Regions from separate parts of the Kitasatospora sp. NPDC049258 genome, predicted to be linked through region 1. Evidence: riboswitches for the same ligand, from Rfam matches in the RefSeq annotation. Region 1 holds a riboswitch; each other region holds the start of a gene.
The links. Region 1 has a riboswitch for cyclic di-AMP ahead of AB0K43_RS08440 (transglycosylase family protein). Riboswitches for the same ligand answer to the same signal wherever they lie in the genome.

Region 2: linked by a shared signal. The riboswitch ahead of AB0K43_RS17825 (transglycosylase family protein) and the one ahead of AB0K43_RS08440 (transglycosylase family protein) in region 1 are both predicted to bind cyclic di-AMP.
Region 3: linked by a shared signal. The riboswitch ahead of AB0K43_RS21605 (M23 family metallopeptidase) and the one ahead of AB0K43_RS08440 (transglycosylase family protein) in region 1 are both predicted to bind cyclic di-AMP.
Region 4: linked by a shared signal. The riboswitch ahead of AB0K43_RS28015 (NlpC/P60 family protein) and the one ahead of AB0K43_RS08440 (transglycosylase family protein) in region 1 are both predicted to bind cyclic di-AMP.

What each region holds. Positions count from the first base shown of each region.
Region 1 covers NZ_JBFAQT010000007.1:725-6,259, reverse strand. Annotated here, with positions in the region: gene AB0K43_RS08455 (DUF6875 domain-containing protein) at 1-334, shown strand, start outside; gene AB0K43_RS08450 (M14 family zinc carboxypeptidase) at 363-1,712, opposite strand; gene AB0K43_RS08445 (AEC family transporter) at 1,965-2,891, opposite strand; gene AB0K43_RS08440 (transglycosylase family protein) at 3,003-3,932, opposite strand; cyclic di-AMP (ydaO/yuaA leader) riboswitch at 4,014-4,169, opposite strand; gene AB0K43_RS08435 (tetratricopeptide repeat protein) at 4,333-4,662, opposite strand; gene AB0K43_RS08430 (tetratricopeptide repeat protein) at 4,719-5,006, opposite strand; gene AB0K43_RS08425 (hypothetical protein) at 5,348-5,535, opposite strand, start outside.
Region 2 covers NZ_JBFAQT010000018.1:91,831-97,365, forward strand. Annotated here, with positions in the region: gene AB0K43_RS17810 (cytosine permease) at 1-1,039, shown strand, start outside; gene AB0K43_RS17815 (SDR family NAD(P)-dependent oxidoreductase) at 960-1,400, opposite strand; gene AB0K43_RS17820 (cytochrome P450) at 1,561-2,808, shown strand; cyclic di-AMP (ydaO/yuaA leader) riboswitch at 3,042-3,234, shown strand; gene AB0K43_RS17825 (transglycosylase family protein) at 3,239-3,907, shown strand; gene eno (phosphopyruvate hydratase) at 4,150-5,436, shown strand.
Region 3 covers NZ_JBFAQT010000026.1:19,702-25,236, forward strand. Annotated here, with positions in the region: gene AB0K43_RS21595 (sensor domain-containing protein) at 1-649, opposite strand, end outside; gene AB0K43_RS21600 (hypothetical protein) at 828-1,787, shown strand; gene AB0K43_RS21605 (M23 family metallopeptidase) at 1,777-2,589, opposite strand; cyclic di-AMP (ydaO/yuaA leader) riboswitch at 2,601-2,746, opposite strand; gene AB0K43_RS21610 (YiaA/YiaB family inner membrane protein) at 2,981-3,271, shown strand; gene AB0K43_RS21615 (4-oxalocrotonate tautomerase family protein) at 3,308-3,520, opposite strand; gene AB0K43_RS21620 (alpha/beta hydrolase) at 3,705-4,550, shown strand; gene AB0K43_RS21625 (TetR-like C-terminal domain-containing protein) at 4,550-5,125, shown strand; gene AB0K43_RS21630 (hypothetical protein) at 5,169-5,387, shown strand.
Region 4 covers NZ_JBFAQT010000048.1:32,030-37,564, forward strand. Annotated here, with positions in the region: gene AB0K43_RS27995 (rhomboid family intramembrane serine protease) at 1-208, opposite strand, end outside; gene AB0K43_RS28000 (hypothetical protein) at 358-621, shown strand; gene AB0K43_RS28005 (NYN domain-containing protein) at 925-2,226, shown strand; gene AB0K43_RS28010 (NlpC/P60 family protein) at 2,417-3,445, shown strand; cyclic di-AMP (ydaO/yuaA leader) riboswitch at 3,824-4,010, shown strand; gene AB0K43_RS28015 (NlpC/P60 family protein) at 4,021-5,103, shown strand; gene AB0K43_RS28020 (NlpC/P60 family protein) at 5,352-5,535, shown strand, end outside.

The DNA of each region.
Region 1 (5,535 bases):
ACCCCGGGCCCAGTTCACCACCGTCCTGATCGTCTTCCCGGACCTCCCGACCGCCGAGGCGCCCGGGCTGATCGACCGGACCCAGCTGGAGCTGAAGGGCGAGTTCGTCGAGGCCGGCCTGATGCTCGGCCAGTTCCACGACCTGCCGCCGGACCAACCCGGCCTGTGGAACCCGGAGTTCCGGCCGCTGCGCAGCCCGCTGCCGATGCTGGTGATCCGGCACATGGTGTCCACCGACCTGCCGTTCCTGCTCGACGACCCGCGCCACCGGGCCGCCTACCGCCGGCTGTTCGGCGGCCGCGAACCGGACCCCCGGCGCCGGGTGCCGTCCTGAACGGGCCCCCGGCGCCGGGCGGTGGCCGTCAGGTGGCGATGCCGCAGTACTGCTGCTGCTTGCCGATCACCCGGTAGACGCAGTCGGCGGTCTCCACCAGCCGCAGCACCGCCTCGCGGTTGCGGCTGGTCTCCCGGCCGATCACCTCGTCGGGCGGGTAGAAGCCGCTGCTGCCGTTCGGGCCGGGGTACATCTCGAAGGTGTAGGCGAAGACCCGGTGCACGCCCCACAGCCAGTCGTCGATCGCCCCGTCGGTGATGTAGAGGTCGCTGGACTGCTCGGGGGTGTAGCCGTTGGTGCCCGCCATGCTGCGGCCGAGGGTGGCGAAGGTGTTGTACTCGTCGGCGGTCATCCCGGTGGCGGTGTTGGCGGTGGTCCAGCCGAACGGCCAGAGCACCAGCTGGCTGTAGGTGTGGAAGTCGATCGCGGCGGTGATCTGCTGCTTCCCGCCGACCACCCGGCTGCGGACGAAGTCGGCGACCACCTTGGTCTCCTTGGCGGACTCCGGCGCGCTGCCCCGGTAGGTCTCGCTGGAGGTGGAGCCGGAGGAGCCGCCGCAGCAGCCCCACTTGTAGTTCCAGTTCCGGTTGAGGTCGGTACCGGCGCTGCTGCTGCCGGAGTTGGGCTGGCGGTCCTTGCGCCAGCTGCGGTAGCGGCCGGTGGCGATGTCGTACTCGCCGCCGTCCGGGTTGAGGTCCGGGACCACCCAGATCTCGCGGCTGTTGACGGCGCCCGCGATCCGGCTGTCGGTGGCGTACTTGTCGCCGAACTCGTGCAGCAGGTAGAGCGCCATCTCGACGGTGAGGTGCTCGCGGGCGTGCTGGTGGGCGGTGAACAGCACCTCGGGCTCGTTCTCGTCGGTACCGACGTTGTCGCTGATCTTGATCGCGACGATCGCCCGGCCCTCGTACGAGGTGCCGATCACCCGCTTGCTCATGATGTCGGGGTGCGCGGCGACCACGGCGTCGATGTCGGCGGTGGCCTCGGCGTAGTTGTGGTACCCGGAGTCGGCGGACGGGAAGTCCGTCACCGCGCCCGGTGCCTCCTGCGCCTGCGGCGCGTCGTCCTGGGGGCCGGGCAGCGGTGTGGGCGCCCAGCCGAGCGCCCGCAGCCGGGCGGTCTCGGCGGCGTCGGCGGTGACCACCACCGAGTCGGTGCGCACGGCGTCCACGGAGGCGCCGGTGGCGGCGATCGCGGTGCGCTCGGCGACCGTCCGGGGGCCCTGGACGACGTACTGCCGGGCGCCGTCCGCGGCGACGGCGGCGCGCTCGGGGCCGGCCGCCCTGGCGGAGGCCTGTGAACTGAGGGGGGACGCGAGAGCGAGGGCCAGCAGCACGGCGGTGGCCGCGGCGGGCTTCCCTCGGCGGGGCAGTCGCATGACTGTCCTCCTGTGGGGGTCCGTAGGGGACGGAACGGGGGAGGAACTGCGGCGCGCGCCAGCATGATGGTCCGTCAATGTCATGCTTACGTCAAGACCTCCCCGAGCGCCCACCGCCGAGGCCGTCCGCCCAAGGGCGCTACGGGCCGTTCGCGAGGGACCGTCACCGTGCCGGCTTCCCCCGGGGGCGGGCGAAGACGTCCTCGACCCGCATCGGGAACGGTTGCTCCGTCGCGCGCGCCGGTATCTCTTTCAGGTGGGGCCGAGGGTCCAGTAGACGAGGGAGAGGGTGGCCATCGAGACCAGGGTGGAGGAGAGCACGCTGTCGCGGGCCAAGGCGGTGCTGAGGCCGTACTCGCGGGCGTAGACGAAGGCGTTCTGGGCGGTGGGCAGGGCCGAGCAGAGGACCACCGCGAGGAGTTGGGGCCGGGGCAGGTGCAGGAGGAGGGCCCCGACGGCGAGTGCGGCCAGGGGCTGGACCAGGGTCTTCAGCAGGACCGTGACGCCGACCTCGGCGCGGCGGCCGGCGGTGGCGCGGTCGCGGCGGCCGTGCAGCGACATGCCGAGGGTGACCAGGGCGGTCGGCACCGCGGCCGCGCCGAGCAGTTCGCCGGGGCGGGCGAGGGTGGGTGGCAGTGTCCAGCCGGTGGCGGAGAGCAGTGCGCCCAGGGCGGAGGCCAGGATGATCGGGTTGCGCAGCGGCAGCATCAACAGCCGGCCGCGCCGGGCGCCGCGCTCGGTGCCCGCGTCCAGCAGGGCGAGGATCACCGGGGTGACCAGCAGCACCTGGAACAGCAGGATCTGCGCGACGAACGAGGCGTCACCGAGCACCTGAAGGGCCACCGGGATGCCCAGGTTGGCCGAGTTGACGTAGCCGGCCGCCATGCCGCTGATCGCTTGGTCGGCCGGCCGGCGGTCGAACAGCCGGCGCGCGGCCAGCACGCCCAGGCCGGTGGCGAGTGCGGTGCCGGCCGCGAAGGCGAGCATCGCGGTGTTGGCGAAGGAGTCCAGCCGGGCCTTGGCGAGCATCGTGAACAGGGCGGCCGGCATCGCCACGTGGAACACGAACCGGCCGAGCACCGCCTCCGCCTGCGGACCGAGCAGCCCGGCGCGGGCGACCAGGTAGCCGACCGCGGTGAGCACCCAGATCGGCGTGAAGCCGGAGAGCAGGTGCTGCATGGAACCTCGGGTCGTGATCGTCCGGTACGGGCCGCCGGCAGCAGTCTGCCACGGCGGCCCGGGACGCTCCCGGGCGGGGCCGGCGACCGGCCGGCCCCGCCGTACGGGCGGTTACGGCAGGGTGAGGACCTGGCCGGGGTGGATCAGGTCGGGGTTGACGCCGACCGTGGGGGAGTTGCTCCGGTACAGGTGCTGCCAGCCGCCCAGGGTCAGGCTGTCCGAGATCGTGGAGAGGGTGTCCCCGGGGGCGACCGTGTAGGTGGTCGCGGGCGCCGGCTGGGCCGGGGTCGTCGCGGCGACGGGGACGGTGGCGGCCGGGTCCGTGGTGGCCGTCGTGGTCGGCGCCGCGGTCGGGTCGGGGGTGGCGGTGCCCGAGGCGCCCGGGACGGGCAGGTCGCCGGTGGTCGGCGAGCCGGTCGGCGAGGGGGTGACCGGGGTGGTCGCGGTCGGGTCGGGGGTGGTGACCGGCGGGGTGGCCGTGGGGTCGCCGGTGGGCCGGCCGGTCGGCTGCGTGCTCGGCTGGCCGGTCGGCTGGGTGCCGGGCTGGGTGGTGGGCTGGTCCGTGGTGGCCGGCGGCACCTCGCCGACGGTGCTCGAGCCCGTGCCGTCGGTCGGCGCGGCGGGCTGCGGGGTGAGGTACGGCAGCACGAACTGCGGGACCACACCGCCGTCGCCGCGGACCGGGGTGCCGGAGCTGGGCGCGGGGGTCGGCTCGGGCGTGGCCGTGGGCGCCGGGGTGGGCGCGGCGGGCAGGCCGGCGGCCGGGCCGCAGCTGGGCCACAGGCTCGGGCCGTGGCCGGCGAGCAGCCGCTCGGCGACGGTGATCTGCTCCGCCTGGGTGGCGTGGTCGGGCTGCGCCGCGAACTCGTCGCCGCCGTACGCGACCCAGGTCCGCAGGGTCAGCCCGAGGCCGCCGTAGCGCCCGGTGCCCGGGTCGACCGTCCAGTTGCCGCCGGTCTCGCACTGCGCGACCGCCTGCCAGGTCTCCGGCGTGGCGGCGTGCGCCCCGGTCGCGGTCAGCAGCGGCAGCGCGAGGCCCACCCCTGCCACTCCGGCGGCCGCGACGGCGCGATCGGTCTGGGTGGGACGGCGGTGACGACCGGAGCCCGAAAAGACCATCAGATAATCCCTCTCCGCACGCCTGCGAGGTGAGCTGTCGGGTTCGGACCGGGAGGTGGCCCGGCCGCGCAGGGCGCGGCTTCACCCCAAGCCGAAGGGGGATCGGCGCAGAAACTGGGTCCCCCGCCCCTGCCCAGGGTCTTTCGGTCGTCCCGGTCGCGCGGTGGGCAGGGTTGGGCGTGCCGTGCTTCGGGAGCTCGCAGCAGCGAACTGATCGGGAGATTAGAGGGATCAGTACCTCAATAACAAGCCTGCATACTGAGCATCACACAATCATCACGGTTGGCTCGGGCGTTGCTGTCCGAGCCCGGTTCACCCGGTGTCAGAAACACCCTTCGGCCGCACCGGAGGTTCGACGGCGCACGGCCTCCGGGAGCCCCATCGCATCGAACAGGGCCAGCGACCGGCGCCGGTGCTCCGCTGCCTCGGCCGGGCGTCCGAGCGCGCCGGACGCCCGGCCGAGGCCCTCCGCCGCGTGGGCCTCGTGGAAGCGGTGGCCGATCCGTACCGCGAGGTCGAGCGCCGTGCGGTGGTGCTCGGCCGCGGCCCGCGGGTCGCCCAGGTCGAGCCGGATGTCGCCCGCGACCCGGTGTGCGGCGCAGGTGAGCGAGGGGCGGCTGATGTCCAGCAGGACCTCCAGCGCCCGGCCCACCCGGGCGAGCGCCTCCTGCGGCCGGCCGCGCGCCCGGTCCAGCTCGGCCAGTTCGATCAGCGAGTGCGCCTGGCCGGCCCGGTCGTCGAGCCGGCCGCCCCCATGGTGATCAGGCCGACCATCCTGCCGTAGCGCTCACCGAGTTCGTGGTCGATCTCCAGGGAGAGCGCGGTCGAGTGGAGCGCCCCCTCGTAGTCGCCCGCCATCACCTGGACCTGCCCGCGCAGCCAGAGCGCGATCGACTCCTCCCGCCGACGGCCGCTCTCCCGAACCGCCGCCAGCGCCCGGTCGAGGTGGTCGAGCGAGTCCCGGTGGTCGCCCAGGTGCAGGCCGAACATCGCCACCCGGATCCGGGCGTCCGCCTCGCACCGGCGGTCGCCGGTGGCCCGGGCGAGCCGCAGGGCGCGCCGGCCGCAGTCGACGGCGAGCGCGAGCCGGTCCCCCCCAGTACGCCACCCCCAGGTTGGTCAGGTTCGCGGTCTCGGCGTCCCGGTCGCCGGAGCGCCGCGCGGCCTCGATGGCGATGGTGTGGGCGGCGACCGGCTCGTCGGTGTGACGGTGGTAGCGGAGGTAGTCGGCCAGATTGTTGGTGATCAGCCAGGCGTGGCTCGCCGCGCCCGCGTCGGGCGCGGCCCGGCACCGTCAAGCTCACCGTCGGCTACACCGGCAAGGGCGACACCTGGCGCTACACGCTGGCGGACACCCACATCGACAAGAAGATCGCCGACATGCCGCTCTGCACCACCCCGTCCCCGTCCCCGACGCCGAGTTCGTCGGTGTCCCCGAGTTCGTCGGCGCCGCCGAGCGGCTCGCCGAAGCCCAGCACGTCCGTCCCGCCGTCGTCCAGCGCCCCGGCCCCGACCACGCCGACCC
Region 2 (5,535 bases), on a different contig from region 1:
CCTGGTCGCGGCGCTCGGGCACAACGCCCTGGTCCGCACCTACAAGGCCACCGCCGTGCTCGGCGCCCTGATGCTGCTCTTCCTGGTCGTGGTGCTGGCGCCCGGCTTCGACCCCGGTTACCGGGGCGGGCAGCTCGCCCTCGGCAGCCCGGGGACCACCTGGCTGCTGGCCGCCACCGCCTCGGCGGCGGCGCCGCTCTCGTACGCCACCTTCCAGGGCGACTACAGCCGCTACATGACCGGGCGCCGCGGCGACCGGCCGGTACTGCTGTGGGCCGGCGGCAGCATGTTCCTCACCTGCGTGCTCGCCCTGCTGGTGGGCGCGTACGTGACGACCTTCTTCCCCACCGACCCGCTCTGGCTGCAGGGCCTGACCGACGCCGTGCCGGGCTGGAGCGTCCCGGTGATCGTGGTGTTCGGGCTGGTCGGCACCCTCCCGCAGGGCGGCCTGTGCCTGTACGCGGCCGGGCTCTCCGTCAACTCGCTGTTCTGGCGCACCTCACGGGCGACCGCGACGCTGGCCGTCGCGGTGCCCTCGATCCTGGCGCTCTACCTGGGGGCGGTGGTCTACGACGCGATGGACTCGATGTCCGCGTTCGTCTCGCTGCTGCTCACCGCGGTGGCGCCGTGGGCCGCCGTGCTGATCGCCGGCTACCTGCTGCACCGGGGCCGGTACCACCCGGTGGAGCTCGCCCCGGCCGACGCACCGGCCGGCCGGTACTGGTACACCCGGGGGCTCAACCCCCGGGCGGTGGCGGCCTTCCTGGCCGGGGCCGTGCTGGGCGTGCTGTGGGTCAACAACCCGCTGTACGTCGGTCCGCTGGCCGAACTGACCGCGGGCGTGGACCTCAGCCTGCCGGTCTCCTTCGGCGCCGCGGCGCTCCTCTACACCCTGCTGTGCCTGCTCCGGCCGGAGCAGGCCCGCACCGCCGGGGAGCCGGCCGAGCGCTACGGCGTGCTCAGGCCGGTGGCCCCGCCAGCGCAGGGCCGGCCGACAGCGGAGCCGGCGCCCGGCGCTGGGCCGGCACGACCTCGCTGATCGCCTCGCCGACCAGCGCGAGCAGCTCGGCCAGCGGGTCGAGGTGGTCGGGCAGGTCGGCGAGCGCCACGATCCGCTCGCCGTCCGGCCCGGCCACCGCGAACAGGTCGATCGGGCCCAGGTGCTTGCGGGCGGTCTCCACCAGCGCGGCGACGTCGCTGGGCTGGTGGACGTCCGCGCTCACCCCGACCACCGGGCAGCCCGGCCGGTCGAGCTCGGTGGCCAGGTCCTCGGCCACCCCCGGGTGGAGATCCGCGATCAGGAGCCCGGCCGCGCCCGCGGCGGCGAACCGGCGGGCCAGGTCGGCCCCCGATCCTCCGCCGAGCACCGCGATGACCACCACTGCCCCGGCTACTCGCATGGCCTGCTCCTCCTTCAGAGCGAAACCCCGTGGACCGCACGGCACAGCCGCCCACAGATGATTGTCGGAGGATCGTAGGCACGCAGCGACCCTCCGCAACAGGGATTACCCCTCAGGTGACCAGACTCACGCCCGCGCAGGCAAAGGTTACGGTCATGACATGCCGGAATCCGTCGAGTCCACCCAGCCGCAGCTCTTCACGTGGGAGTTCGCCGCCGATCCCTACCCCGCGTACGCCTGGCTGCGCGAGCACGCCCCCGTGCACCGCACCACGCTGCCCAGCGGGGTGGACGCCTGGCTGGTCACCCGGTACGCCGACGCCCGGCAGGCGCTGGCCGACAGCCGGCTCTCCAAGAATCCGGCGCACCACAGCGAGCAGGCCCACCGCAGCGGCCGGGTCGGCATCCCGGGGGAGCGCCAGGCCGACCTGATGACCCACCTGCTCAACATCGACCCGCCGGACCACACCCGGCTGCGCCGCCTGGTCTCCAAGGCCTTCACCCCCCGCCGGGTCGCCGAGTTCGAGCCCAGGGTCCAGCAGCTCACCGACCGGCTGATCGACGACTTCGCGGCCCGGGGTACGGCCGACCTGATCCACGAGTTCGCCTTCCCGCTCCCCATCTACGCCATCTGCGACCTGCTCGGGGTGCCCGCCGAGGACCAGGACGACTTCCGGGACTGGGCCGGCATGATGATCCGGCACGGCGGCGGCCCGCGCGGCGGCGTGGCCCGGGCGGTCAAGAAGATGCGCGCGTACCTGCTGGAGCTGATCCACCGCAAGCGCGCCGACCTCGGCGACGACCTGATCTCCGGGTTGATCCGGGCCAGTGACCACGGCGAGCACCTGAGCGAGAACGAGGCCGCGGCGATGGCCTTCATCCTGCTCTTCGCCGGCTTCGAGACCACCGTCAACCTGATCGGCAACGGGATGTACGCGCTGCTCGGCCACCCCGAGCAGCGGGCCCTGCTCCAGGAGTCGATCGGGCGCGGCGAGCGCGGGCTGCTGGCCACCGCGGTGGAGGAACTGCTCCGCTACGACGGCCCGGTGGAGCTGGCCACCTGGCGCTTCGCCACCCACCCGCTGACCATCGGCGGGGTGGACATCCCGGTCGGCGACCCGGTGCTGGTGGTGCTGGCCGCGGCCGACCGCGACCCGGCCAGGTTCGCCGCCGAGAACACCCTCGACCTCGCCCGCCGGGACAACCCGCACCTCGGCTTCGGCCACGGCATCCACTACTGCATCGGCGCCCCGCTGGCCCGACTTGAGGGTCAGCTCGCGATCGCCACCCTGCTGACCCGGCTGCCCGACCTCTCCCTCGCCGCGGATCCGGCCACCCTGCGCTGGCGCGGCGGTCTGATCATGCGGGGTCTGCGCGAACTTCCGGTGACCTTCTCCCCGCGTTCCTGAGCGGACGGCCAAGGGCCCCGACCGCGCGGCGACGCGCCCTGACGGCGTGTCGAACGCGCGTGTCGGCCCGTCAGCAGAACCGTCATCAACTAGGACATACCTAGATGGTTGGTGGACGATCTGGCGATGTTCGTAATTTCCTCGTGATGTTCGCGATATGAGCTTGTGATTGACCGACAGATCTGCCTAACCTCCGTGCAGCCCGCAGCCGTGGGCCCCGGATGCGGAACGCCGAATCCTGTCCGCCGCACCCGGGAAGCCGACCAGACCAAGGACAGGGGCGGGGGACCCAGGTTTGTTGCCGTCCCCGACGGCTTGGGGTGAAGCCGCCGGCGAGCACAGGTCGTCTCCTGGACTCGCCGAGCGGCCGGGCCACCTCCCGGTCCGAACCCGACAGCTCACCTCGCAGGCGTTCGGAGAGGGAAACCACATGCTCTTCACCGGTACGGGCTGTCACCGTCGCTGGACCCGGGCCGAGCAGGCCATCGCCGCCGGCGTGGCCGGCGCCGGGCTGGCGCTGCCGCTGCTCACCGCCGGCGCCGCGGTCGCCGCACCCGTCTCCACCTGGGAGAAGGTCGCCCAGTGCGAGAGCGGCGGGAACTGGCGCATCAACACCGGCAACGGCTTCTACGGCGGCCTGCAGTTCACCCCCAGCACCTGGCGCTCCTTCGGCGGCACGCAGTACGCGGGCCAGGCCCACCAGGCCAGCAAGTCGCAGCAGATCGCCGTCGCCGAGCGGGTGCTGGCCGCGCAGGGCCCCGGCGCCTGGCCGGTGTGCTCGCTGCGGGCCGGTCTGGCCAAGGGCGGTCCGGCGGCCCGGGCGGACGCCGACGGCTCCGGCCGGGACGCGGCGCCGAGCCGCCCCACCGCGACCAGGGAGAACGCGTCGCGGGGCGCCGAATCGCAGGCCGCGCCCGAGCCGGCCGCCGCACCGCCGGATGCCGGCTCGTACACCGTCTCGCCGGGCGACACGCTGTCCGCCATCGCCGAGGCCCAGCGCGTCGAGGGCGGATGGCAGCGGCTCTACCAGGCCAATCAGGCGGTGGTCGGTGTGGACCCGGACCTGATCGAGCCGGGCCAGGTCCTGCGGCTGGGCTGAGCCCGCGCCCTCGGTCGATCCCGCGCCCGGGTCCGCCCGGGCGCCGGGCGGGCCCGCGGGAGGCGGCCGGGCCGCTCCGGAACGGTCGGAGTGGCCTGGTTTGCGGGCATTCAGGTGAACTACCGGCGGGTAGTCAGGTCACACGGTGAGACGGAGCCGAGGTCTGCGCGGCCGGGCCGCCGGGTGCGGTTAGGCTCTGGTCGTAAACGACAACACATCCCGCTTCCGCAAGGAGATGCCTCGTGCCGTCCATTGATGTCGTCGTAGCCCGTGAGATTCTCGACTCGCGCGGCAACCCCACGGTCGAGGTCGAGGTCGGGCTCGACGACGGCAGCACGGGCCGTGCCGCCGTCCCGTCCGGTGCCTCCACCGGCGCGTTCGAGGCCCTCGAGCTGCGTGACGGTGACAAGAACCGCTACTTCGGCAAGGGCGTCGAGAAGGCCGTCCTGGCCGTCATCGAGCAGATCGGCCCGGAGCTGGTCGGCTACGACGCCACCGAGCAGCGCCTGATCGACCAGGCCATGCTCGACCTGGACGCCACCCCGGACAAGTCCTCGCTCGGCGCCAACGCCATCCTCGGCGTCTCCCTCGCCGTCGCGCACGCCGCCTCCGAGGCCTCCGACCTGCCGCTGTTCCGCTACCTCGGTGGCCCGAACGCGCACGTGCTGCCCGTCCCGATGATGAACATCCTCAACGGTGGTTCGCACGCGGACTCCAACGTGGACATCCAGGAGTTCATGATCGCTCCGATCGGCGCGGAGTCCTTCTCCGAGGCCGTCCGCTGGGGCGTCGAGGTCTACCACACGCTCAAGGGCGTGCTGAAGGAGCGCGGCCTGTCCACCGGCCTCGGCGACGAGGGCGGCTTCGCGCCGAACCTCGACTCGAACCGCGAGGCGCTCGACCTCATCACCGAGGCGATCAAGAAGGCCGGCTACACCCCGGGCAAGGACGTCGCGCTGGCCCTGGACGTCGCCGCCTCCGAGTTCCACCAGGACGGCTCGTACCAGTTCGAGGGCAAGGCGATCTCCTCCGCCGAGCTCATCGACTACTACGCCGAGCTGGTCGCCGCGTACCCGCTGGTCTCCATCGAGGACCCGCTGGACGAGTCGGACTGGGACGGCTGGAAGGCCATGACCGACAAGCTCGGCGACAAGGTCCAGCTGGTCGGTGACGACCTGTTCGTCACCAACCCGGAGCGCCTGCGCCGCGGCATCGAGTCCGGCACCGCCAACGCGCTGCTGGTCAAGGTCAACCAGATCGGCTCGCTGACCGAGACCCTGGACGCCGTGGAGCTGGCCCAGCGCAACGGCTACCGCTGCATGATGTCGCACCGCTCCGGCGAGACCGAGGACGTCACCATCGCCGACCTCGCCGTCGCCACCAACTGCGGCCAGATCAAGACCGGCGCCCCGGCCCGCTCCGAGCGCGTCGCCAAGTACAACCAGCTGCTGCGCATCGAGGAGATCCTCGACGACGCCGCCGAGTACGCCGGCCGCGGGGCGTTCCCCCGCTTCCGCGCAGCGGAGTAACAAGCACGGTCGCGCAGCGGAATAACCAGCACGGTCGCGCAGCGGAGTAACCAGCACCGCCGGCGGCGGAGTAACCAGCACCGCTGACACACGGCCGTT
Region 3 (5,535 bases), on a different contig from region 1:
TGAGCAGCACCAGGGCGATGCCGATCAGCGAGACGCCGGCGATCTGGTAGGGCGAGGTGATGTAGTAGGTGTGGTAGTCGCCCTTGCTGCCGGTGTACTCGAAGAGCCGGTAGCCGGGCCAGTCCAGGTAGCGCTTGAAGACCCAGTGGTAGAGCGGGTAGAGCGCGACGACCCAGCCGACCACCAGGAAGACCACGGTGATCACGAAGCTGGCGATCGTCCAGGGCAGCATCAGCACCTGGTAGAGGGCGGCCCGCCAGCCGGCCGCGTCCCCCAGCCGGGCGGTGACCGCGCCCCAGAAGCCCCGGCGGGCGGGCCGCACCGGGGCGGGGGCGGTGACCTCGGTGTCCAGCAGGGTGCGGGTGCGCTCGCGGTCCAGGGCGCCCAGTCCGCGGGCGGAGACCATCAGCAGGGCGAGCACCGGCAGGCCGAGGGCGGTGACCGCCAGGGCGAGGCCGGCCGAAAAGAGGGTGACGACGGTGGCGAAGCCGAGCAGCGCGATCGGGAGCCCGGTGAGCACGAAGCCCACCTCGCGGTAGGTGGTGGCGCTGAACGGCGCCTTCCAGAACGCCGGGCGGTCCAGGTCGCGGTAGCCGTACGGGGAGGTGCTGGCGGTCATCTCGGGCCCCTTGAAGTCGTCCGTGCTCACAGTCTCAAATCTGCCGTAGCCGGGCCCGGCCGGGTATCCGGTCCGCTGCCGGATCCGGGGTGGGGTTGTCCCCACCCCCGGGGCCCACCCCCGGGGCCCATCTCCGGGCTCCGCCCCGCGGCCCCGGGCCGTTCGCACCGCGGCGGCCGGCCCGGCGGGCACCGGCTACGGTTTGTGGGTGAACGTGCCCGTGAACGACGAAGACCTGCCGCTCATCCCGCCCACCCGGGCCGCCGACCTGCTCGCCCCGGCGGCCGACGGGGGCGGGGCCCCCGTGCCCGAGGAGGCGCTGCGGACGGTGCTGGCCCTGCTGGAGCTGAGCGGGGCCCGGATGCACGACGGCTTCCCCGAGCTGAACTCGGCGCTGCTGGAGCAACTGCTCTACGAGCGGCTGTACCTGTACGTGCAGCCGGCCGGGGAGCCGGCCGCGTACGGCGCGGCGGTGCTGGCGCTGATCGAGCACCAGCGGGCCGCGCGGCGGCTGAACGCGAAGCGCCACGAGCGGCTGCGGGAGGAGGCCGAGTGGCAGGGCGAGGTGCTGTGCGGGCTGCTGCGGCGGGCCGATCTGGTGACCTGGCCCCGGCTGTACACCCTGCTGCTGCGGGCGGACGGCGTGGACACGGCCGACCTCGACGCCGTGCGCGACTGGCTGGACGGCTTCCGGGAGCTGTCGGCGGAGCAGCGGCTGGCGGCGTACGCGGCGGTACCGGGGCTGGAGCCGGAGGAGCGGGACGGCGGCTGGGGCCCGACCCGGCTGCTGATGATCGGGATGGCCACGGACGGCGCGCGCCTGCTGCTGGAGCAGGGCCTGATGCAGCGCAGTTACCGGAACCTGGCCGAGCTGACGGCGCTCGGCCGGCCGATGCCGCCGGAGCTGGCCGGGGACTTCGAGGGCTTCGAGGCGGCGGTCGGCGTCGAGGCGCTGCGGCTGTACGGGCACTGGACGGTGCCCGGGCTGCCGGCGCTGCTGGTCGAGGAGTATCCGGACCTGGCGCCGGAGCCGGGCACCGAGGAGATCGAGGCGTACCTGGCGGAGCGGGAATCGGAGCCGGAGCCGGAGCCGGAGGACGAGCCCGGGCCGGAGGACGAGCCCGGGCCGGAAGACGAGCCCGGGCCGGAGGACGGCGTTACGGGTTGAGGCCGTGCGCCTGCAGCCAGCCGAGCGGGTCGACCGGGGCGCCGCCGCCGGGGCGGACCTCCAGGTGCAGGTGGGGCGCGGTCACGTTGCCGGTGGCGCCGACCGCGCCGAGCAGGGTGCCGGGGGCGACCTCGCCGCCGGCGGTGGCGATCCGGGCGAGGTGGCAGTACCAGATCTCGGTGCCGTCGGGCAGCGTCTGGATGACCCGGTAGCCGTAGGCGCCGGACCAGCCGGCCGAGGTCACGGTGCCGGCGGCGACCGCGCCGACCGGGGTGCCGGTCGGGGCGGCGAAGTCGACGCCGGTGTGCAGGTGCGCCCAGAGCGAGCCGGTCTGCCCGTGGTGCGCGCTCAGCGTGTAGGCCGCGACGGGCAGGGCCAGGGCGGCGGGGCGTGGCGCGGCCTGCCGGTCGGCCCGCTTGGCCTCGGCCTCCTGGGCGGCGGCGAGCCGGGCGCTCTCCTCGACCGAGGTGGGCTGCCCGTCGGCCTGCTGCTGGATCCGGGCGGCGAGGGCCAGGCCGGGGTCGGCGGCGGGCGCGGCCCCGGTGGTCCGGTCGGTGGTGTCGGGGGCGACGACGGGCGCCGTCGGGGCCGCGTGGGCCTGGCCGGCGGCGGCGAAGCCGGTGGCGCCGAGGGCGGCGGTCATCGCGGTGACGCCGAGCAGCGGGGCGCCGCTCCTGGCCTGACGGGGCATCCGGTGCCGGGCGCCGTCGGCGCCGTGGTCCACCGGGTGGTGCTGCTCCACCGGGTGGTCGAGCAGCTGGGTGCCTGCGGCCGGGGCCTGGAGCGGGTGCGTCGACGCCACTGAGGCGTGCTCCTTTCCTTCCTTCTCGCCGACCGGGTTAGCTGACGGGTTCGGAGCAGGAAGGTCTCCTACGGCCGGGTTCGGGGCCCGGCCGATTCACCCCAAGGAACGTGGTTCCCCGGCTCCCCGGGCCCACCGGTGAAGGCGTGCCCGCGGATTGAGCGATGGCGCGCGGTGCCGTCTGGGTACGGCGTTGCGTACCGCGCTGCGTTATCGAAAGTTAATCCTATGAGCCCCATGATTCCAAGCGCCTAGGCCGAGACTTTGGCGGCCCGCTGGGGCCCCCGGGGCGGTTCGGCCGGATCGGCGGGCCCGGCGGTGACGGACCGCGACCGGGCGGATGAGTATCCGTACTCATGTGTCCGGAAGGGGAGTTGGAGACCCTTCCGGCATGAGCGCAAAGATGCAGACCAGAACCACGGCCGCGTACTACGCCCAGGCCGTCCTCTCCTTCGCCCTCGCCAGCTCGGCCCTCGCGATCGGCATCGCCTATCTCCCGGTGAACGCCTGGATGCGGGGGTTCCTCGCGGTCGGCCTGCTCTACGAGATCACCTCGGCGTTCACGCTGGCCAAGGTGATCCGGGACCGGCAGGAGGCCGACGAGCTGACCAGCCGGGTGGACCAGGCCCGGCTGGACAAGCTGCTCGCGGAGCACGACCCGTTCCGGGTGGAGGGCGCCTGAGCCGGGCCGGCATCGCGGTCCGGGTTGGGACAGGCCCTAGCGGTCCTCGGCGGCGGCCTTCGCCTTCTTGGCGGCGAAGGTCTCACCGGCGATCGACCAGTGGGTCGGCGGGATCTCCTCGACCGCGACCCAGATCTTCTCCGGATCCACCCCGGTGATCCCCGCGTAGGCCTCGGTGAGCGCGCGGACGATCTGCGCGTTCTGCTCCTCGCTCCGGCCGGACAGCTGCTTGACGTTGATGAAGGGCACGACGACTCCTGCCGCTCGCACGGGCACTGGGGACCGGGGACTGCGGTCCGACCGCACGCTACCCCAGGGCCTGCGGCGCCCCGTCCGGGGCACCCCTTGACAGCTAAGGCTATTAGCCGTAGCTTTATGGCTATGGGAGCCCACCGGATCGGCCGGGCACCCGCCAGGAGCCCAGGAGGCAGCGATGAACGAGCCAGTGATGCACAGCGCCAGCACCCGGTACGTCACCGTGCCCGGCGGCCGGATCGCCTTCGACGACTCGGCCACCGGCACCGCGGCGCAGCCCGCCGGCCACCCCGTCGTCCTGCTCCCCGGGATGCTCGACAAGCGCGCCGCCTACCGGTACCTGCGCCCGCTGCTGACCGCCGCCGGCCACCGGGTGATCACCATGGACCTGCGCGGGCTCGGCGAGTCCTCGACCGGCTTCACCGACCACTCGCCGGCCGCGATCGCCGAGGACGTGCTCGCGCTCCTCGACCACCTGGGCATCGACCGGGCCGTCCTGGTCGGCAACTCCTACACCGGCGCCAGCGTGGTCAAGGCGGCCGGCGACCGGCCCGAGCGGGTGGCCGGCATCGTGCTGATCGACGCCTTCGTCGAGAACCTTCCGCCGAACGCCTTCCAGAAGCTGCTGGTCAAGACGCTCGGCAGCGCCGTGGTGCACTTCCCCGCGCTGTGGGGCGCGGCGCAGAAGCTCTACTTCCCCACCGCCCGCCCGGCCGACTTCGACGCGTACCGGGCCGCCCTGGTCGCGATGCTCCGCGAGCCGGCCCGCCGGGCGGCCGTCCGCGGGTACGTCGCGGGCGACTCGGCCCCGGTCGGCTGGACGGCCGCGGTCGGCTGCCCGGCACTGGTGGTCATGGGCGCCAAGGACCCCGACTTCCCGAAGCCGGAACGGGTGGCCGACCGCCAGGCGGCCGCGCTGAAGGCCCGCAAGGTGATGATCGACGGCGGCGGCCACTACCCGATGGCGGAGTTCCCGCAGGCCACCGCCGATGCCCTGCTCCCCTTCCTGGCCGAGGTCGCCTGATGCCCCGGGCCGGACTCACCCCCGCCGCCGTCGTGGGCCACGCCCTGGCCCTGCTCGACGACCAGGGCGGCGAGGCCCTCACCCTCGCCGCGGTCGCCGCCCGGGCCACGGTGGCCACCCCCTCCCTCTACAAGCACGTCCCCGGCGGGCTGGCCGAACTGCGCCGGCTGATCGCCGTCCGGGTCACCGAGGAACTGGCCGACCGGCTGACCGCCGCGGTGCTCGGGCTCAGCACGGACGAGGCCGTGGCGGCGCTGCTGTCGGCGTACCTGGAGTACGCCCTGCAGTACCCCGAGCGGTACGCGGCGCTGCCGCAGTCCCCCACGCCGGCCGACCCCGAGCTGGTGGCCGCGGGCGAGCGGCTGGTCGAGGTGATCATGGCGATCCTGCGCGGGTACGGCCTGACGGGCTCGGAGGCGGTGCACGCGACCCGGACCGTCCGGGCGATGGCGCACGGGTTCGCCTCGCTGACCACCGGCGGGGGCTTCCGGCGCGCGGAGGACCTGGCGGTCACCCGGCAGCGGCTGACCGGGGTGCTGACCGCGGGGCTGCGCAACTGGCCGGGGCGGTCCTGACCCCACCCGTGTCCTGCGGGCCCCGGTCGGCGTTGGGCAGGATATGAAGAAGCGAAGCATGCTCGCCGTCGCCTCCCTCGCCGTCGGTGTGGTGGCCTCCCTGACCGCCCCCAGCGCGCACGCGGCCCCGGCCGGCGACCGCGGCCTGGTGCCGGACGCCGTCACCGCCCCCGACGTACCCGTCGACCTGCTCGGCACGGTCTCCGGCGGCAGCCCCGACCTGGACGGCCTGAACGCCCTGCCGGGGCAGCTCCCGGCCTGATCCGCCGCACACCGCCAGGGCCACCCGGGCCGCCGGGTGGCCCTCGTGCTGTCCGGCTCCGTCCTCCTGTTCCGCTTCCGCCTGCGCCCGACCGGAGTTGACCGGCACTTGACCTCGGACGACCGGTTGCCGGTATAGGTTCGGGTGA
Region 4 (5,535 bases), on a different contig from region 1:
CGGCCGGGACGGCGCCCCAGCGCTGCTCGTAGCGCTGCTCGGCGCAGGCCCGGGCGGCGCCGGTGCCGTAGGCCGGATTGAGGCCGAAGCTGGGGCCGCACAGCAGGATCAGGGCGCTCAGCGCGATCAGGGCGTAGGTGACCTGTGGCGCCCGGCCCGGCGCGGTGGCCTGCGGACGGACGGCCCGGTCGAGTACGGGGAGCGCCATCCTCCGAGCATTCCTCGGCCCGGGGCGGGGGACACCGCCGGCTGCTGCGTACGGGTGAGGCTGCGCCGGCGGTGGACCGGTGCCGGGGCGTAAGGGCGCAGGCAATAGGCTGGAGGGCCCGGAACCGGGACGATCCGAGAGGACCTCCGATGACCATCGCCGCCCCCACTGCCGAGACCCGCTGGCGCTGCACGCTGTGCGGCAACCTCACCCGCTTCGACGTGACGCGCAGTGCCCGGGTGGTCGAGTACCTGCACTTCGACCTGGCCGGCGAGTCGAAGGTGGAGGAGACCGAGGTGCTCAGCGAGACCATCGAGTCGGTGCGCTGCCGCTGGTGCAACGCGGTCGACCAGGTCGAGCTGGTGGCGCGGCCGGGCGCCGACGAGGCCGCCGAGGGCGGGCCCGGGGCCTGACCCGCCCGGCGCCCGGCCGTCCCGTCCCGATGTGTGGCGTGCTGTCGGTGGGGCACGGTAGACGGGACAATTGCAGAGAGCGGTGAGTTCCAGGGCAGCGGCACAGGGCCGTGCGGACCCCGCCGGACCAGGATCGGAGCCGAGCACGTGGTGGACGCAGCGAGGGGGCCCGCCGAGCCGCAGGGGCAGCAGCCCGCCGCGGACCCGGTGCTCCCCGGCACGGACGAGGCCGTCCCGGCGGCCGAGGCCGAGGCCGACCCCGGCGCCGCCGCGGCCCCGGACGGGTCGGCGCCGCCGGAGCACCTGGACCGCCCGCTCCCCGAGGGCGTCCGCCGCCGAGTGGTCGGGCTGGCCGCCGACGCGCTCGGCGGGATCCCGGCCGCCGACCTGCCCGCCTCGCTGCGCCAGTACGCCAAGTTCACGCCGGCCCGGCGGGCCAAGTACGCCGGGACGGCGCTGGCCGCCGCCCTGGAGGCGGACCCGGTGTTCCGGCTGCGGATAGCCGACCGCCTGCGGCTCGGCCAGCCGGATCTGGTGAAGTCCCTGGAGTCGGGCACCGTCCCCGGTGCGGCCGACCCGATGGACGTGGCCGCCGGCGCGTACCTGCTGCGCACGGCCGGTTGGACCAGGGTGGTGGTCGAGGCCGGCGAGGAGGTCGAGCGGGCCGGTGCCGAGGGCGCCGCCGCGGAGGCCGCCCGGCTGGTCGAGAAGCTCCAGGAGGAGCTGGCCGAGCTGCGCGCCGGTGCCCGGGCCGACCTGGACCGGCAGCGGGCCGAGGCGGAGGGCGTGCGCAAGGAGGCCGAGACCCTGCGCAAGCGGGTCCGCAGCCTGGAGAGCGACACCAGGCGTGCCCAGGCCGAGAGCCGCAAGCTGCTGAGCGAGCTGGAGGCGCTGCGGACGGCGGGGGCGGCCGAGCGCAGCACCGCCGAGAGCGAGGTGCGCCGGCTGAAGCACCGGATCACCGAGCTGGAGACGGCCGTCGAGGCGGGGCGCCGCTCCGCCCGCGAGGGCCGCACGGTGGAGGACATGCGGCTGCGGCTGCTGCTGGACACCGTGCTGCACTCCGCGCAGGGCCTGCAGCGGGAGCTGGCGCTGCCGGTCGCCCAGCTGCGCCCGGCGGACCTGGTGGACGCGGTGGAGCCGGTCTCCGCCTCGCCCAACGACGTGGCCCGGCGCGGGCTGGCGGAGGACGACCCGGCACTGCTGGACCAGCTGCTGGCGATCCCGCAGGTCCACCTGGTGGTGGACGGCTACAACGTGACCAAGTCCGGCTATCCGGCGCTGCCGCTGGAGCAGCAGCGGCTGCGGCTGCTCGGCGGGCTGGCGATGCTGGCGCAGCGCACCCAGGCCGAGGTGACCTGCGTCTTCGACGGCCAGGATCTGGACGTGCCGGTGATGATGGCGCCGCCGCGCGGGGTCCGGGTGCGGTTCAGCCGGACCGGGGAGACCGCGGACGAGCTGATCCGCCGTCTGGTGCGGGCGGAGCCGCAGGGGCGTCCGGTGGTGGTGGTGTCCACCGACAAGGAGGTGGCGGACGGCGTGCGCAAGGCCGGCGCGCGCCCGGTGGCCTCGATCCTGCTGCTGAATCGGTTGGCCAGGGCCTGACTCCGGTGAGCCGCCGTCAACCCTCGATGGACCGGATGTGTCGGCGGCGTGAAGTCCCGTGGTGGGTAGGAAGTTCGTTCCGGTAGGGGAGTGGCGCCGGAGCATGATCTTCACTAGGGTCTGGCGTCAAACCTATATTCCGGACTTTCGCTCGTTCGGGTGAGTCCAGCAGGAAGAAGGAGCTACCCCCTTGGCCTCCCACCGCCGTCCTAAGCAGCCGAGCCGTGCGCGGGTGACCGTGCTGACCGCTGCCGCGGCGACCGCGGTCGCCCTGTCCGCGCAGGTGAGCGCCCACGCCGCGCCCGCCAAGCCGAACAAGGACGAGGTCAAGGCGCAGGTCGACAAGCTGCTGGACGAGCAGGAGCAGGCCGCCGAGCGCTACAACGGCGCCAAGGAGCGGGCCGACCAGCTGCGCAAGCAGGCCGACCAGCTCCAGGACCAGGTCGCCCGCGGGCAGGACCAGATGACCGAGCTGGCCTCCGGGCTGGCCGCGGTGGCCGGGCAGGAGTACCGCACCGGCGGTATCGACCCGTCGATGCAGCTGATGCTCTCCTCCAACCCGGACGGCTACCTGGCGCAGGCCTCCAGCTTCCAGCAGGCGGCCAGCACCCAGGCGGACACCCTGAAGTCGCTGAAGGACCAGCAGCGCCGGCTGGACCAGCAGAAGCAGGAGGCCGCGACCGTCCTCGCCGAGCTGGACAGCAGCACCAAGGCGCTGAACGACGCCAAGTCCGAGGTGCAGGCCAAGCTCCAGGACGCGCAGAAGCTGCTCAACCAGCTGAGCGCCGCCGACCGGGCCGCGGTGATGGGCGACAAGGCCTCCCGCAGCGACTCCCGGTACGACCTCAGCAACCTGCCCGCGCCGAGCGGTTACGCCGCCGCCGCGGTCCAGGCCGCGATGAGCAAGCGGGGCTCCGCGTACGTCTGGGGCGCCACCGGCCCGAACACCTTCGACTGCTCCGGCCTGATGGTCTGGGCGTACGCCAAGGCCGGCGTCTCGCTGCCGCGCACCTCGCAGAGCCAGGCCACGGTCGGGGTCAACGTCGGCACCAACATCGCCAACGCGCAGCCCGGCGACCTGGTGATCTACCACAACGACGCGCACCACGTGGGCATGTACATCGGCAACGGCCTGGTGGTGCACGCCCCGCACACCGGTGACGTGGTGAAGGTGATGGCGGCCGACGCGATGCCGATCAAGACCATCCGCCGGGTCTGAGGCGGTCGGGCCGCCGTCTGACGGTCCATCCCATATCGGACATTTGCCCTTACTTCGGACCAGCTGACGGTCCATGACGCGCCCGGACGGGTCGAGATCTCGCTGTGATCTCCGACACGTTCGGGCGTTTCATATTCCGACCATATGCGGAATATTTATCATCTCTGCGTAGGGATGCTGTCACTGTCGGTCGCAATCACAATCGAACATGGCAAGTATTTCGACTTTTTTCTGACAAGGATTTGAACGGATCACGGATGGGTTACTAGGGTCTTGCCACGGACCGCCGCCCAGTCGCTCACCCAACCAGGGTGGCAACGGTGGTCGCCGCCGAGTCCGAGACGCAGCTGGGCAGTCCGACTGCCCAGGGGGGAGCCCCCGTTGGGGGCGCTGTCGATCGGAGCCGGGGAACCACGTTCCTCGGGGTGAATCGGCGCCAGGTCGGCCGCCTCGGCGGTGCGCGGTCGTCACCGCGCACCTGACGGGTGGTCGGTGAGGCGTCGTAGGGCGTCTCTTCCAGCCCGAACCCGTCAGCTCACCCGGTAGGCGGTGTGAGGAAGAAGGAGTCCGCCTTCGTGGCGTCCCATCGTCGTCCCAAGCCCGCCGGCCGGGCCCGTGTCTCGATCCTGACGGCCGCCGCCGCCACCGCGGTGGCACTCTCCGCGCAGACCGGCGCGCACGCCGACCCGGCGCCCACCAAGGACCAGGTCAAGCAGCAGGTCGATACCCTCAACGAGCAGGCCGAGGTCAAGACCGAGGAGTTCAACGCCGCCACCGAGCGCGAGCAGGGTCTGCAGAAGCAGGTCTCGCAGATCCAGGACCAGGTCGCCCGGCAGCAGGCGCAGGTGAGCGGCATCCAGGGCACCCTGGGCGAGATCGCCGCGGAGCAGTACCGCACCGGCGGGATCCCGCAGACGGTGCAGCTGATGCTCTCCGCCAGCCCGGACTCCTTCCTCAACCAGGCCGGCGCGATGAACCAGGTCGGCAGCTCGCAGGCCGACGTGCTGAAGGCCTTCAAGGACGAGCAGGGCAAGCTCGACCAGCAGAAGTCCGAGGCCGAGCAGAAGCTCGCCGAGCTGGACGCCACCACCAAGCGGCTGAAGGCCGACAAGGAAGAGATCCTCGGCAAGCTCGCCAAGGCGCAGAGCCTGCTCGACTCGCTCACCCAGAAGGAGCGCGACGACCTCGCCGCCGCCGAGGCGAAGTCCGCAGCAGACGCCAAGGCCAAGGCGACCGCGGCGCAGGGCCCCGAGCGCGCCTCCCGCGACTCCGCCCGCACCGACGTGGTGGTCAACGCGCCGGCCGGGTCGCACGCCGCCGCCGCGATCGCCGCGGCCACCTCCAAGCTCGGCTCCCCGTACTCCTACGGCGCGGCCGGCCCGAGCGCCTTCGACTGCTCCGGCCTGATGAAGTGGGCCTACGCCCAGGCGGGCGTGTCGCTGCCGCGCACCTCGCAGGACCAGGCGGGGGCCGGCACCAGCATCGGCACCAACGTCGCCAACGCCCAGCCGGGCGACCTGATCATCTACTACGGCGACCAGCACCACGTCGGGATGTACATCGGCAACGGCCAGATCATCCACGCGCCGCGCACGGGTGTCCCGGTGCGCTACGAGTCGGCGACCGCGATGCCGATCTCGAAGATCGTCCGCCCCTGACCCCGTGTCACCCCGTCCGCCGGCCCGGTGCTCCCCGTGAGCGCCGGGCCGGCGGCGTCGTACCCGCCGACCTGCGACGGGTCGGCTGCTTGGGCCAGCTGTCCGATTAGTGCTCAAATATTCGCCCCTGGAGGGGTTTGGACTAGATAGCCGTGACTCGCTAGGGTCTGCCCCCGGACCTCCGCGAGACGGCCGCCCAGACCCGGGTGGCGGCGGTGGCCCGGCCGCAGGAACGGAGTCGCCGAAGCATGACCGTGCACCGCCGCCCCCAACTGCCAGGCGTCCGGCGGCTCGCCCGCGCTCTCGCGGTCACGGCCGCCGCCACCACCGCCCTGGGTGTGACGGTCGCGGGCAGTGCCCATGCCCTCCCCGGTGCCCCGGCCGAGCCGATCGCCAAGAACGACGTCAAGGCCCAGATCGACCAGCTCTACG